Psychroserpens ponticola: one gene and its partner. The protein of the gene in region 1 interacts with the protein of each later gene in a pairwise test. Links are inferred from orthologs where the notes say so. Each region holds a gene or a part of one and is shown in the gene's direction. Other genes may lie near its edges.

Region 1 (10,216 bases):
TCTATGGTAGATTTTCAAGCTTATGATGATGAAAATAATGAAAATGCAAATATTTTGACAAAACTTAGAACTCTTGGCTACGACGTCATCCTAGTTAATCAACCAACATATGAAACAACCAATTTAGATAATAATCAACAAGTTACAATAGATGGTGGTGCCTACTACATCGAAAGTAATGCTCTTGCATTAGTGGCATTAATCAAGAAAATAAAGCTAAAACTTGCTGAAGTGAATAGCGATGAAGAAATCGCTATTGTTGGTCCAAGTATGGGTGGACAAATATCGAGATATGCATTATCATATATGGAAAAAAAATATGCTGACACAAATGATGAAGATTGGAATCACAATACGGGTTTATGGGTAAGTGTCGATAGTCCACATCTAGGTGCAAACATTCCTGTTGGTGATCAAGCCCTCATATATTTAGCGAGCTCCATTGGCGATAGTGATTCGGCTAATGACTTTTACATGAATCAATTAGGAAGTGTCGCTGCCAAACAACAATTAATTGAATTCCATAGAAATGTACCAAGTCTTCACTCCATAAACGAAAATAATCTTAATGGTAAAGTAGCATCACAAGGATATTCTAATGATGATGGTTCACTATTTTATAGAACATATTATAATAATTTAGAAGATAATGGCTTACCAAATTCACATGGTTATCCTCAAAACTTACGTAAAATAGCACTAATAAATGGTTCTTTGAAAGGAAAAACAATAGGCTACAATAGTGAAAAAGTACTTAATATTAGAGGATTCCAAAGGGTAGATATTGATTTGCCATGGCCTTTTGGCTCAATTAACTTTAAGGTGCATATAGCGAGTCTAGAAAGTCACTTCATGCCTTCTTTTGGCTCTGGTTACAAAAGAGTTGCTAGATTTAAAGCAGGTTTTAGGGATTTCAAACTTAAATCTCCTAATATTAATTCAAGAGATAATATGGATATTGTACCAGGTGGATATTTCAATGCGCAAAATGATATCGCAACGTCAATACTAGGAACATCACCAATTGATGGTGCAGGAGGAAGCTTTTGGGAATTCCCAGGAGACAATATTATATACTGGTTATCTAGCTCTTTAGGAGACAGTGAATTTGAACTACGTGATTTCAGACCTAATCACTCTTTTATTCCTTCATTTTCAGCTATAGCACATAAAAATCCAGATCAAAGCTGGTTGAATTCGCTAGATTATAATTTAATTTGTAGTGATGAGACTTATTTTGATAGTTATTTTGGCCATGATGAAAATACGCAACATACAAGCTTCACAAAAGAAAGTGCACAATGGCTATTTGAAGAATTAGCAGGCAATGAACAAACGCCATACTATCCTTTAGATAATACCGATTTACATGGAGATAGTGCCTTTTGCTTAGATGAAGTAAGAACATTTTATTTTGGAACTTGTAAATTACCTTCACAACCAACCTGGTTTGCTTCTCTCAATCTTGAAATATTAGAAATAGACAACAATAATCAGAGTATTACTGTAAAAGCATTAAGTAATGGTAATGGACATATTATTGCAACCATAGAAGATGGGAGAAGCTTTAGTAAAAACATCTTTATTGGAGTACCTGATGTCCTTTCCGTAGAAAAAATTAATAAAATCAAAACTGGACTTTCAGACCCAATAGCTACATTTAACAGTTGTGATGATATAGCCATCAAACTTAATATGCAACCTTCAAACAATGAAGTCTCTGAAGTTGAGTGGCAACAAGTTTCCACAAATTTTACTTGGTCTGTATCTAATAATGAGTTTGCAATTATTAGTCCTCAATGTAATGGCAAAATACAATTTAAAGTAAGAATGAGAAACAATTGCGGATGGTCACGTTGGAAAACAATAAATTTCGACATAAAGCATTGCACTAAAAAATGCAACAAAATAGATGCAGAAGGTAGTATTACTAGCAATAATTTTGTTATCTATCCTGTTCCAGCTGACACCGTTTTAAATGTAAAATTAGCAAACCAATCAGCAGGCCTATTACAATACGGCGAAGGACTAGTTATAAAACTATTCACAAGTTCTGGTTGGATGGTGTATGAGGCAAATGCAATAGCAACTTTAACAACTATAAACGTTAGCAGTTTAGCTTCAGGTGTCTATACCTTGGTTCTTAATTATGAAGGAGTCATTGAAACTCATCAAATCATCATTCAGTAGAACATAAATTTACTTTTAAATATTGTATAAAAAACAGTAGTGCCAAAATATTTGTAAATCATTAAAAATTACTATATTTGCAGCTTGAAAGATTGACTTTCAACGTACATAAAAATCATTTACAATAATATTAGCATGTATTTAGACAAAAAAGAAAAAGAGAAACTCTTTAAGAAACACGGTAAAAACGCAAAAGATACTGGTTCTGCGGAAGGACAGATTGCATTATTTACACAAAGAATTGAACATTTAACTGAGCACTTAAAAAACAATCGTAAAGATTATAACACTGAGCGTTCATTAGTAATGTTAGTAGGAAAAAGAAGAAGCCTACTTGATTACTTAACTAAGAAAGATGTTTTAAGATATCGTGCAATAGTTAAAGAGTTAGGATTAAGAAAATAAAATTAAAGAGGCTTCGTGCCTCTTTTTTTATACAATAACTCTTACGAAAGAGTATAACATTCGTAAATAAGAAGCTAATTATAGTTTTTCATTGGTCAAGACATCACGTCTCACAACAACAACTACAACACAACGACCATTGTTTAACATTGTTTTGATATGTTTAAAATATTCAAAACTAGAATTAAAAAATTTATGATTCCAAAAGTATTTAGAGAGGTCATTGACCTTGGTGATGGTAGAGAAATTTCTATCGAAACCGGAAAATTAGCAAAACAAGCTCATGGTAGCGTTGTGGTGCAATCTGGAAAATGTATGTTATTATGTACTGTTGTTTCCAATTACGAACAAAAGGACGTTAATTTCCTTCCTTTAACTGTAGATTACAGAGAAAAATTTGCTGCTGCAGGACGATATCCAGGTGGTTTCTTCAAAAGAGAAGCAAGACCAAGTGATGGTGAAGTATTAACAATGCGTTTAGTAGACAGAGTTTTACGTCCGTTATTCCCAAAAGATTACCATTCTGAAACACAGGTGATGATTCAATTAATGTCTCATGACCCTGAAGTTATGCCAGATGCTATGGCAGGTTTAGCTGCTTCTGCTGCAATTCAATTATCAGATTTCCCGTTTGAATGTGCAATATCTGAGGCTAGAGTTGGTCGTATCAATGGTGAATTCATTATCAACCCAACATTTGCTCAATTAGAAGAATCTGATATCGATATGATGATTGGTGCTTCTGCTGATTCAGTAATGATGGTAGAAGGTGAAATGGATGAGATTTCTGAAGAAGAAATGGCAGATGCTATTAAATTTGCTCACGAAGCAATTAAAGTACAATGTGCTGCTCAAGTAAGATTAGCAGAAGCATTCGGAAAGAAAGACGTTCGTGAATATGAACCAGAAAGAGAAGACAAAGATTTAGAGAAGAAAGTACATGACATGGCATATGACAAAGTATATGCTATTGCAAAAGCTGGATCTTCAAAGCATGAAAGAAGTGCTGCTTTTCAACAAATAAAAGAAGATATTAAAGCGACGTTTTCTGAAGAAGAATTAGCAGATTACGGAGGTTTAGTTTCTGATTATTACCGTAAAGCTGAAAAAGCTGCCATTAGAAATTTAACCTTAGATGAAGGTTTACGTTTAGATGGTAGAAAAACTGATGAAATTAGACCAATCTGGTGTGAAGTAGATTATTTACCATCAACACATGGTTCTTCAATTTTTACTCGTGGAGAAACTCAAGCATTGGCTACAGTAACTTTAGGAACATCAAGAGATGCAAATCAAATAGATATGCCATCACAAGAAGGTGAAGAACGTTTCTATTTACATTATAACTTCCCTCCTTTTTGTACAGGAGAAGCTAGACCTATTCGTGGAACATCTCGTAGAGAAGTAGGACATGGTAACTTAGCGCAACGTGCATTAAAGGGAATGATTCCTGCAGATTGCCCTTACACTGTTAGAGTTGTATCTGAAGTATTAGAATCTAACGGTTCGTCTTCTATGGCAACTGTTTGTTCTGGGACAATGGCACTTATGGATGCTGGTGTACAAATGACAAAACCTGTTTCTGGTATTGCAATGGGATTAATTTCTGATGCAGATTCTGGAAAGTATGCTGTATTATCTGATATTTTAGGTGATGAAGATCATCTTGGTGATATGGATTTTAAAGTAACTGGTACTGCAGATGGTATTACAGCTTGTCAAATGGATATTAAAGTAAAAGGATTATCATACGAGATTTTAGTGAATGCACTTCAACAAGCTCGTAATGGTCGTTTACATATCTTAGAGAAACTGACTGATACAATTGCTACACCAAATGCAGATGTGAAAGATCATGCGCCTACAATGGTAACTAGACGAGTTCCTAACGAATTTATCGGAGCATTAATAGGTCCTGGTGGAAAAGTAATTCAGGAAATGCAAAAAGAAACTGAGACAACTATCGTAATTAACGAAGATCCTGTAACTGAAGAAGGTATTGTAGAAATTTTGGGTGTTGGTAAAACTGGTATTGATGCAGTTATGGCTAGAATAGATGCTATATTGTTTAAACCAACAGTTGGTAGCGTTTACGAAGTAAAAGTAATCAAAATGTTAGATTTTGGTGCTGTTGTTGAGTATATGGACGCTCCTGGTAATGAAGTTTTATTACACGTAAGTGAATTAGCTTGGGAACGCACAGAAAATGTGTCTGATGTTGTAAACATGGGAGACGTTTTTGATGTAAAGTATTTTGGTGTAGATTCTAGAACACGTAAAGAAAAAGTATCTCGTAAAGCAATTTTACCAAAACCTGAAGGTTATGTAGCAAGACCACCAAGAGATGATAAACGTTCTGGTGGACGCGATAACAGAGGTAGAGACAATCGCGGACGCGATAACCGTCGTGATGATCGCAAACCTAGAGAAGATAAAAAAGACGATTAATAATTAGCTTTTTAAAATATATTACCTAAGGTCTTTTTCATGTTTTTGGAAAAGACCTTTTTATTTATTGTGAAAAAAATATTTATTCTAATAATCTTATTTTAATCAGTTTATTCTTGTTCTCCAGAGGATAGTGCAAATGAAGAAGATAATCAATCCTCAATTCAATTTAGCAACTTCATCATTAAGTTTTATGATGCGCAGAATGATAATTCAAACACTGTTATTGACTCAATAAATTATGTTGTTATGAATAACAAGATAATTAGAGCTGAAGGGTTAAGATTTTCTACAAGCACCAAAAAAAGTTTTGATAACGCATACACTAACAATAGAAGATCAGAGTACAGAGACGGTATTAAATAAGAGAAAACTATTTAATTACAATGCTGTAAATGAATTAGCGGAGTATATAGAAGAGTTTATAATTAATCCTACAGAAAGTTCCTTTACAAAGTATGAATTTGAACATACAAATGAAACTTTCGCAAACATTTTACCAGATGGAATTTCTCAAATTTCAGTAGTTAATCAAATTACTCCAAACACAATAGAATTATTTAATACTAGTTTTGGCAATGGTAATAGTGAATAACTAATATTAATAACGATGACAATATTACAACTTATAATGAGTTTCAATTTTTCAATTTTAGAAAATATTTTAGTAGAGAAACCAGAGAGTTTTTCACTCAATAGTCATTAGATCTGCTTCGCTAAGATATTCTTATAAAGAATGAGATATTAAAAACAATTCTAAATAAAATCTAGTATTGAAGAGTTTTCAAACTTATTCAATCACTATATAATAGTCATCAAATTGGAAAACGCCTTAGTTTTCACTATATTACGAGTTATGATACATGAAGACAAAGAAAAATATCAAGATATTTTAAAAGACTCAGTAGATTATTTAGAGCACCATGGTTTCGAAAACATCAAAGCTGATACTGAAGGTTATGAAACTCCAAAATCATTTACAAAAAAAGGGAGTGATATAATTATTACACCAGATATTGTTGCAGATAAAAACGGTAGCAAACACTATTTTGATATAAGTCTAAAAAGTGAAAAACCAAAATTATTAAAATCTAAATGGCTATTTTTAAACGCTTTTACTGCCTTAAAATCACATCATTTCAAACTTATTACGACTAAAGGACATTACAAATTCACAAATGAAATGCTTGATGACATTAATTTACACAACAAAAGTTTAATCAAAATATAAATTAATTCAATATACTTGTAACATTTTTAACGCTTGTTACGTATAACTATATAGTAAAATACATTTACCCAAATTAAAGAAGACATTTAGATGAGACAGCTAAAAATCACAAAACAGGTTACCAATAGAGAAACGGCCTCCTTAGACAAGTATTTACAAGAGATTGGAAAGGTTGATTTAATTACAGCAGATGAAGAGGTAGAATTAGCTCAAAGAATCAAAGCAGGTGATCAAATAGCTTTAGAAAAATTAACTAAAGCAAACTTACGTTTTGTTGTTTCTGTAGCAAAACAATATCAGAATCAAGGTTTAACTTTGCCAGATCTAATTAATGAAGGAAACTTAGGTTTAATTAAAGCTGCACAACGATTTGATGAAACACGTGGATTTAAATTCATATCTTACGCTGTTTGGTGGATACGTCAATCAATATTACAAGCATTAGCTGAACAATCTCGTATTGTTCGCTTACCTTTAAACAAAATTGGTTCTATTAATAAAATAAATAAAACATTTGCTTTTTTAGAGCAAAGTCATGAACGTCCACCAAGTGCTGAAGAAATTGCAAAAGAGTTAGATATGACTATAAATGATGTCAAAGAGTCATTAAAAAACTCTGGTCGTCATGTCTCAATGGATGCTCCTTTAGTTCAAGGTGAGGATTCAAACCTTTATGATGTATTACGAAGTAGTGAATCACCAAATCCAGATAGAGATTTATTACATGAATCTTTACGAACCGAAATTGAAAGAGCCTTAGAAACTCTAACACCTCGAGAAGCTGATGTAATACGACTATATTTTGGCCTTGGAAATCAACACCCAATGACATTAGAAGAAATAGGTGAAACATTTGATTTGACACGAGAACGTGTACGTCAAATTAAAGAAAAAGCGATTAGAAGATTAAAACACACGTCCAGAAGTAAAATATTAAAAACATATTTAGGTTAGTAATTATATTTTTTCACGACCTAATAACAGTAACAAACAGTTACAAAATAACTGTTCGTTTTTTGATTGATGAAAGAACCCACGGCTGATTACCGTGGGTTTGTTTTTTTGTACTATTTTTGCAAAAAACAACTTATGTCTTCAAAACTTATAGCACCTTCAATTTTAGCAGCCGATTTTGCTAATTTACAACGCGATATTGAAATGATAAACGACAGTGAAGCAGATTGGTTTCACATTGATATTATGGATGGTGTATTTGTACCCAATATTTCTTTTGGAATGCCAGTTTTAAAAGCAATTACCACACATACAATAAAACCAGTAGATGTACATTTAATGATTGTAGATCCAGATAGATATATCAAAACATTTGCCAATCTTGGAGCAGATAATCTTACAGTACATTATGAAGCATGTCCTCATCTTCATAGAACTATACAAGCAATTAAAGCTGAAGGTATGAAAGCTGGTGTTGCATTAAATCCACATACTCCTATTGCGTTATTAGAAGATATAATCCAAAATATAGATTTGATATGTTTAATGAGTGTAAACCCAGGATTTGGCGGTCAGAGTTTTATTGAAAACACATATTCAAAAGTTAATCAATTAAAAAAAATGATTAACAAAAATGGAGCTACAACCAAAATTGAAATTGATGGAGGTGTCACTAATAAAAATGCAAAGCAGCTTATTGAAGCAGGTGCAGACATATTAGTTGCAGGTAGCTATGTTTTTAAAAGTAAAAACCAAACAGAAACAATTAAAGATTTAAAAGCTTTAGCAAACAGTTAAGTTTGCTCTTTACTACCATAGCCATAGCCATAGCCATAGTTATAGCCATAACCATAAGATTTACTAGCTCCTACACCATTAATTACAAACGCCATATTATTTAATTTACCCGTTTTGAATAAATCATCAGAGAACGTTAAAATCTTTTTATCAGTAAAATTAGCTCTTGCAATATAAACGGTTACATCTGCAAATTTAGAGATAAGCATTGTATCAGTAACTAGAATAGTTGGAGCTGTATCTACAATAACATAATCATATATTTTTTTGGCTTGATTTATTAAATCTTCATATCTCCAATTGGTTAATAAACTGGTTGGATTCGGAGGGATATTTCCTGAAAGTAAGATATCATGATTTGGATGATTATCAAATCCTTTCACAAGGTTTGATTGCCAATCAATAGATTTATCATTCAAATAATCAGACAATCCTACTGTATTTTTATCAAATTTTGTGTGGGTATGAATTTGAGGATTACGTAAATCTGCTCCTATTAATAACACTTTTTTATTCATACTAGAAAGTGCTAAAGATAAATTGATACTAATAAAAGTCTTCCCTTCACCCTTAATAGTTGAGGTACAATAAATTACTTTCCCATCATCACTATCGGTTAATGGAATTAAATAATTAACATTAGAACTTAAAATTCTGAAAGATTCGGCTAATACAGATCTATCATTAGGATCTTCAAAAAGCGTTTTTTCTTTTTTATTTATATCTGGTATCTCTGCTATAATTGGTATTTTATTATTCAATTTTACAATATCATCCTTTTCATGGATTTTAGTATCAAACATGAAAATTATAAATAGGACTCCAAATGGCACTAGAAAACCGCCTAAAATTGATGCAGCATAAATAACATTTGGTTTTGGCGTTTTAGGCGCAGATGATGACAATGCAAAATCAACCACTTTAATTGAAGGCTCTGTAATTGCTAAATTAATAGCTGCTTCTTCACGCTTTTGTAATAATAAAAGATATAAACTTTCTTTAATTGTTTGTTGACGCTCAATAGCTCTCAACAGTTTCTCCTTTTTAGGGATTTGTGCAACCGTACCCGACAACTCTCTATTTCTACTTCTTAATTGTGATTGCGACAACTCTAATTGCTTGTAGTAGGATTCAAGAGATTTTGTAATATTAGATGTTAAATCTTTTATTCTAGCTTTTGTTAATTGAACTGTAGGATTATTTATACCTCCACCTCCACTACTAATAAGTTTATCCTTATCAAGTACGGCCTGATTATATTCTCCAATTAATGAATTAACATTTCTGTTTTGGAGTCCAACATCTTCAGGTATGAGTTTTCCTTCTTCGTCTGTAACTATTGAGTTCTTAAGGACTTCAACTAATGCAATTTGACTCTCAATTTCAAATACCTTATCGTCTGACCTAGATCTTAGCTGTAAGCCTAATTCTGCATCAGTACTTAAGTCAATTAAATTGTTACGCTGTTTAAATTCCTTACGATCTACTTCAATAGAGTCTAATTCCTCTGCCAGATAAATAAATCTGTCATCGATAAAATCTAAAGTCCGTTGAGAAACCAATTGTCTATCTTTTATTCCATCATTATTAAAAACCTGTAAAAGTGTATTCAATATTCGTTCTGAACGTAACCTACTTTCGCCTCTGATAGTCAATTTAAGTAAATCACTTACGTCACCAACTGATTCTACAGAAAGCTGAGCTCTGAGTGCTAAAGTTGCTTTTTTAAGTGGTCCTAAATATACGGTATAGCGTTTTCCAGCACTCTCATCATAGGATAGTTGGTTATTAACAGCTACCGAGAATGGTAAAAGGCTGTCTGTTTCGACTTCTGTTACATGAGATCTGTTATATACTTGGTTGGTTTTTAAATCTGTAATTTTAATTGTTTCCTTTTCAATTTCTATAGCATAAGAACTAACTTTTTCTATACTTTCAGGTTCAACTAATTGTTGGTATTCAAAAGGTAATTCTGCTATTTGTGCGGTTTGAATTGTACCTTCTTCAAAAAATACAGTATTTAGTTTTAATCTTTTTGCCACTTTTTCAAGAAGCTGATAAGATCTAATAATTTCCATTTCATTTTCTAAGTTTATATTTTTACGCTTAAAAATGAATGCTGAAGTAGGCAATTCTAAACCTTCAGACTCGTCTAAAATTTTAATTTTAGCACTAGTTTCATATATCCTA
Region 2 (6,423 bases), 2.5 Mb from region 1 along the record:
GGAAGGCCTAGAATTAGCGTCGCAAGTTTCAACTAAAGAACCTTATTATTTTGGAGATGAAAATGCAACGCATAAAATTGCTGCACTAGATATCGGAATTAAAAAGAACATCCTTCGTAACCTTGCTAAGCGAGATGCGTATATTAAAGTGTTTCCTTATAATTCAAAGTTTGAAGATTTAGAAGCGTTTAAACCAGATGGTTATTTCTTATCTAATGGGCCTGGAGATCCAGAACCTTTAGTAGAAGCTCAAACAGTAGCTAAAGAAATTATTAAACGAGATTTACCGTTATTTGGAATTTGCTTAGGACATCAAGTAATAGCTTTGGCTAACGGAATTTCAACCTATAAAATGCACAATGGTCATAGAGGAATCAATCATCCTGTGAAGAATTTAGTAACGACAAAAGGTGAAATTACTTCTCAAAATCATGGTTTCGCAATCAATAGAGAAGAAACTGAGGCAAATCCAAATATTGAAATCACTCATGTACATTTAAATGATCATACTGTGGCAGGAATTAAATTGAAACATAAAAATTGCTTTTCAGTACAATATCACCCAGAAGCAAGTCCTGGACCAAACGATTCGACCTATTTGTTTGATGAGTTTATTCAGAATATTAAAAATAATTAATATTAAAAAGGCAACGAAACTATAAATTTGTTGCTTTTTTTATTTTACGAAAACATTATAGTTGAGATATAATGTAATTCTGAAGAGTCAAATCAGTTTTAGGTCAACTATTTCGTAAATTTGTAATACATTCTAAACATAAAAATCAAAAGAAAATGAGCATTATAATTAATATTCATGCAAGACAAATTTTAGATTCAAGAGGAAATCCAACCGTTGAAGTTGATGTAATTACTGAAAATGGAGTTATGGGAAGAGCAGCTGTGCCTTCTGGAGCTTCTACTGGAGAACATGAAGCAGTTGAGCTTCGAGATGGTGGAGATGCATATATGGGAAAAGGTGTTACTAAAGCTGTACATAATGTAAATTCAATCATCTCTCAAGAATTATTAGGAGAGTCAGTATTTGATCAAAATAGAATCGATCAGTTAATGATTGATTTAGACGGAACAGCTAACAAGTCAAAATTGGGAGCTAACGCTATTTTAGGTGTGTCTTTGGCTGCTGCAAAAGCTGCTGCTAGCGAATTAGGAATGCCATTATATAGATATGTTGGAGGCGTTTCCGCAAATACATTGCCAGTACCAATGATGAATATCATTAATGGTGGTTCTCATAGTGATGCACCAATTGCATTTCAAGAATTCATGGTAATGCCTGTAAAAGCGAAAAATTTCACACACGCTATGCAAATGGGAACTGAAATTTTCCATAACCTTAAAAAAGTATTACACGATAGAGGTTTAAGTACAGCTGTTGGTGATGAAGGTGGTTTTGCACCAAACCTAGAAGGAGGAACTGAAGATGCTTTAGAAACGATTGCTAAAGCGGTTGCAAATGCTGGTTACAAATTAGGTGATGATGTGATGATTGCTTTAGATTGTGCTGCTGCAGAGTTCTATAAAGATGGTAAATATGATTACACACTTTTTGAAGGTGATTCTGGAGTTGTAAGAACTAGCAAAGAACAAGCCGATTATTTAGCTGAACTTTCTGAAAAGTATCCTATTCTATCTATTGAAGATGGTATGGATGAAAACGATTGGGATGGTTGGAAATATTTAACTGAAAAAATTGGAGATAAAGTACAATTAGTAGGTGATGATTTATTCGTTACTAATGTAGAGCGTTTATCACGTGGCATTGAAAATGGCATCGCAAATTCTATTTTAATTAAAGTGAATCAAATTGGAACGTTGACTGAAACAATTTCAGCAGTAAACATGGCACATAATGCTGGTTATACATCAGTAATGTCACATCGTTCTGGTGAAACGGAAGATAATACCATTGCAGATTTAGCAGTTGCTTTAAATACTGGACAAATTAAAACAGGTTCTGCTTCTCGTAGTGATCGTATGGCAAAATACAATCAGTTATTACGTATTGAAGAAGAACTACAAGACGTGGCTTACTTTCCTAAAATGAATGCGTTTAAAGTGAAGTAAGAATTTTTCAAATAGAGATTATAAAACCTATCCGTTGATTCGTGTAGGTTTTTTTGTTTTTAGACGCAACCTTTTGTATATTAATACATCTTATTGAAAAACCAGCTGTTAATATTGATGATCAATTAGACTTTTTGGCAACCATAAATCCTATTGGTAGTGATGAAACACCAGATGATAATGAGTTTAGCTTCGAACAAGAAGTTATTGGTTCTTATGATCCTAACGATATTACTTGTTTAGAAGGTGATATTGTTTCGCCAGATAAAATAGGAGACTACCTGCATTACACTATCAATTTTGAAAATACAGGTACAGCTGCTGCAACCTTTGTAGTTGTTAAAGATGATATTGATGAGACTAAGTTTGATATGAATACGTTGCGAGTTATGCACGCTTCTCATGAAATGATGACAAGAATAACTGATAATCGTATTGAGTTTGTTTTTGATAATATTAACCTAGAACCTGAAGGAAGAGGAAATGTCGTATTTAAAATTAAAACTTTGAATTCGTTATCTATTGGTGATTCAGTTTCAAATAAAGCAGATATTTATTTCGATTATAACTATCCTATTGAAACCAACATTGCAACCACAACTTTTGATGCCTTATCAGTTGATGAATTTGGACTAAAGAATTCTGTTTCTGTGTATCCAAATCCAACAAATGGACAACTTTTTATCAATTCAACTTATAAAATTGATGATATAATTCTATATGATATTCAGGGACGAAAGGTTGAAGGTTTTAATGTCTCTGAAACAAATATGCTCAATATATCAAGCGTTTCTAAAGGAGTCTACTTCCTAGAAATTACTTCGGTTAAAGGAAAGTCCACTAAAAAAATAATTAAAGACTGATAGTTTAGAACGTGTATAGCAAGCCATTAGTCAATTCATATTGAGTCTTCGGAATCGAAGAACTCACAGGAAATGCATCAAAGAAATAATTAAATGTAGTTTTAAAAGCTAAGTCATCAAAGATTTTAAGTAGTACAGAGGTATTACTTGATAATCTATGATCTTTTAAAGCATCAATTTTAGGCTGAAAGTAGCTCGTGCTAATGATGCTTAATGTTTCCGTAGGATATAAACTAAACGATAGATAGATACTTCCTCTAATATCTTCTTGAAGTCGATCTGTTATTTCATCTGAAGCTTTTTCATGTTCATACATTATTAATGTGCCCAAGTAAAACTTATACTTGTCGTTTTCGCTTAGTTTAAAACGTGGACCAGTTCCTAATAAAAACCGTAGATCTATATTAGAAACCGCATCGTACTGAGCTTGGGTAAAGACTTCCCATTTTATGCTCTTTGTGAGTTTTCTGTTGTATCTTAAATGTTGTGTGCCTCTATTAACTAAAGAATTGCCTTCAATTTTTTGGAGATTGATATCATTAACAAACAACCATAAATTACTTGAATCTTTATACTGAATGTGTGCTTTATTCTCAATTTTGAAAATATCATTGGTATTCTTAATCAAGGATAAATTTAAACTTGTAGCTCCAGTCCATTTTGTCGAATCTGTAGGTTTTCGAAGGGTTTCTACATTTATAACTTGAGCATTAGCAATAGACGTTATAAAAAATAATACAAATAAAAAGCGTAACATATGAATCGTATTTAGAAACAAAAATACCATTTAACTCCTAAAAATCAAGAAGTCAATTTGTAAAACATAATTTTGACCATCGCTAGTATACTTTTATTTTGCTATCTGTTTTATGAATATCATAATTGTTAAAACCATTATAAATAGACTTTATAAATCCTTAGATATTTTGTAATTTTACAAGACTTAAATTAATATATAAAACATCAACAAATGTCAGATAAAGCTACATTAGAAATTAATGGTAAAAAATATGAATTTCCTATAGTTGTAGGTACAGAAAATGAAGTTGCGATAGATGTAAAAACTTTAAGAGGTGCTACTGGAGGAGTTATTACTATTGATCCTGGATATAAAAATACAGGAAGTTGTGAAAGTGCTATTACTTTTTTAGATGGAGAAAAAGGAATCTTAAGATATAGAGGATACTCTATCGAGGAATTAGCTGAAAAAGCAGATTTTCTAGAAGTAGCCTATTTGTTAATCTTTGGTGAGTTGCCAACTCAAGATGAATTGGATCAATTTCATTCAGATATCAAAAAACACGCTGTTGTTGATGATGATATCAAGAAAATATTAGATGCATTTCCTAAATCGGCACATCCAATGGGTGTTTTAGCATCACTCACTAGTGCGCTAACGGCATTTAATCCAACGTCAGTAGATGTGAATTCTGAAGAAGAAATGTACAATGCTATCGTTAGAATTCTAGGAAAATTTCCAATTCTTGTAGCATGGACAATGCGTAAAAAACATGGAATGCCATTAGACTATGGAAGTTCATCTTTAGGATATGTAGAGAATATTTTACAAATGATGTTTAAACGTCCAGATCAAGATTATGAGCAAAACCCAATTTTAGTAAATGCTTTAGATAAATTATTAATTCTTCATGCAGATCACGAGCAAAACTGTTCAACATCTACTGTAAGAATTACAGGGTCATCACATGCTGGATTATTTGTTTCATTATCTGCTGGAATCTCTGCACTTTGGGGACCATTGCATGGTGGAGCAAATCAAGCAGTTTTAGAAATGCTTGAAGCTATTAAAGAAGATGGAGGTGATACGAAGAAATATATGGCGAAAGCTAAAGATAAAGAGGATCCTTTCCGTTTAATGGGCTTCGGACATAGAGTCTATAAAAACTTTGATCCAAGAGCTAAGATAATTAAAGTTGCTGCTGATGAAGTATTATCAGACTTAGGAGTAGAAGACCCTATTCTTGATATTGCTAAAGGTTTAGAAAAAGAAGCTTTAGAAGATCAATATTTCGTGGATAGAAAGTTATATCCAAACGTAGATTTCTACTCAGGAATCATTTATAGAGGCATGGGAATACCTACGGAAATGTTTACAGTAATGTTCGCTTTAGGACGCTTGCCTGGTTGGATTTCACAATGGAGAGAAATGCGTATGCGTAAAGAACCAATTGGTCGTCCACGTCAGTTATATACAGGTGAAACGTACAGACCATTTAAAGACATTTCAAATAGATAAGTCTTTTAATATAAAGATTAATAAGCTTCATAAGTAATTATGGAGCTTTTTTTATATTTGTAATATATGAAACTACACATACAAAACGAAACGTCTCGTCTTAGAGCCGTTATATTAGGTACAGCCGAAAGTAATGGTCCAACACCTAAAATTGAAGATGCTTACGACCCAAAATCAGTGCAACATATCAAAGCTGGAACATATCCAAAAGAAGCTGATATGATTAAAGAAATGGAAGCAGTTGCTGATGTTTTAAAAAAGTATGATGTAAAAGTATATCGACCAGAAATCATCAAAGATTACAATCAAATTTTTGCTAGAGACATTTCGTTTGTAATAGAAGATAAAATTATTATCGCTAATATTTTACCAGATCGTGAGCGAGAAGTAGAAGCAACCAAATATATTTGGCAAGATGTACCAAAAGAAAACCGTATTGTGTTGCCTGAAGAATGTCATGTTGAAGGTGGTGATGTAATGCCATGGAATGATTATGTTTTTATTGGTACGTATTCTGGTGACGATTATGCCGATTATATTACTGCTCGTACTAATATGGACGCTGTGATTGCCTTACAAGAGTTGTTTCCTCATAAAACAGTGAAATCCTTTGAGTTGCGTAAATCAAATACAGAACCGAAAGACAATGCTTTGCATTTAGATTGCTGTTTTCAACCTATCGGAAAAGATAAAGCCATTATTCATAAAAATGGATTTTTAGTTGAAAGTGAATACCAATGGTTAGTTGATTTCTTCGGAAAAGAAAATGTTTTTGAAATCACCAAAGATGAAATGTACAATATGAATAGTAATATCTTTTCAATATCTGAAGAGGTGATTATTTCTGAACGCAATTTTACGCGATTAAATTCGTGGCTTCGTGACAACGGATTTACAGTTGAAGAAGTTCCTTATGCTGAAATAGCAAAACAAGAAGGTTTATTGCGTTGTAGTACGATGCCTTTGATAAGGGATTAGGGAAAGATGTTATAATATTAATGCGTAATGTTTATCAAATATGACTAAGAACAATAGTTAATCTAATTTAGAAAATAATTGTAGTAATGTCAATAGGTAGTTCTACGTATAGAAATTATATTAGTCAACTACAAAGTCTGGCCAACGTTTCATATAAGTAACAAATTTATCGCTTAAGCCTTCCTTAGCTGTTGTTGCTAGTAAGAAATTTTATTTAGAAATCATGTAAAAATAGTTGTA

The links.
Region 2: the proteins of rpe (region 1) and eno interact in binary tests that used the Escherichia coli proteins (3 or more experiments, as listed by UniProt). The link is inferred for Psychroserpens ponticola from one-to-one orthologs.

The regions. Positions count from the first base shown.
Region 1 is NZ_CP116221.1:3,089,081-3,099,296, forward strand. What follows is about bases 6,223-9,194. They hold rpe (ribulose-phosphate 3-epimerase), read left to right. Parts: upstream 6,223-7,363; coding sequence 7,364-8,026; downstream 8,027-9,194. Other genes in these bases: MUN68_RS13720 (hypothetical protein), read left to right, coding at 6,223-6,274; MUN68_RS13725 (sigma-70 family RNA polymerase sigma factor), read left to right, coding at 6,365-7,228; MUN68_RS13735 (GumC family protein), read right to left, coding at 8,023-9,194. Outside these bases: MUN68_RS13700 (T9SS type A sorting domain-containing protein), read left to right, coding at 1-2,190; rpsO (30S ribosomal protein S15), read left to right, coding at 2,326-2,595; MUN68_RS13710 (polyribonucleotide nucleotidyltransferase), read left to right, coding at 2,791-5,043; MUN68_RS13715 (hypothetical protein), read left to right, coding at 5,354-5,638; more of MUN68_RS13720, read left to right, coding at 5,900-6,222; more of MUN68_RS13735, read right to left, coding at 9,195-10,216. UniProt on the Escherichia coli protein: Catalyzes the reversible epimerization of D-ribulose 5-phosphate to D-xylulose 5-phosphate.
Region 2 is NZ_CP116221.1:573,939-580,361, forward strand. What follows is about bases 1-2,938. They hold eno (phosphopyruvate hydratase), read left to right. Parts: upstream 1-792; coding sequence 793-2,085; downstream 2,086-2,938. Other genes in these bases: carA (glutamine-hydrolyzing carbamoyl-phosphate synthase small subunit), read left to right, coding at 1-637; MUN68_RS02520 (T9SS type A sorting domain-containing protein), read left to right, coding at 2,139-2,938. Outside these bases: more of MUN68_RS02520, read left to right, coding at 2,939-2,948; MUN68_RS02525 (DUF481 domain-containing protein), read right to left, coding at 2,953-3,705; MUN68_RS02530 (citrate synthase), read left to right, coding at 3,919-5,205; MUN68_RS02535 (dimethylarginine dimethylaminohydrolase family protein), read left to right, coding at 5,272-6,183. UniProt on the Escherichia coli protein: Catalyzes the reversible conversion of 2-phosphoglycerate (2-PG) into phosphoenolpyruvate (PEP). It is essential for the degradation of carbohydrates via glycolysis.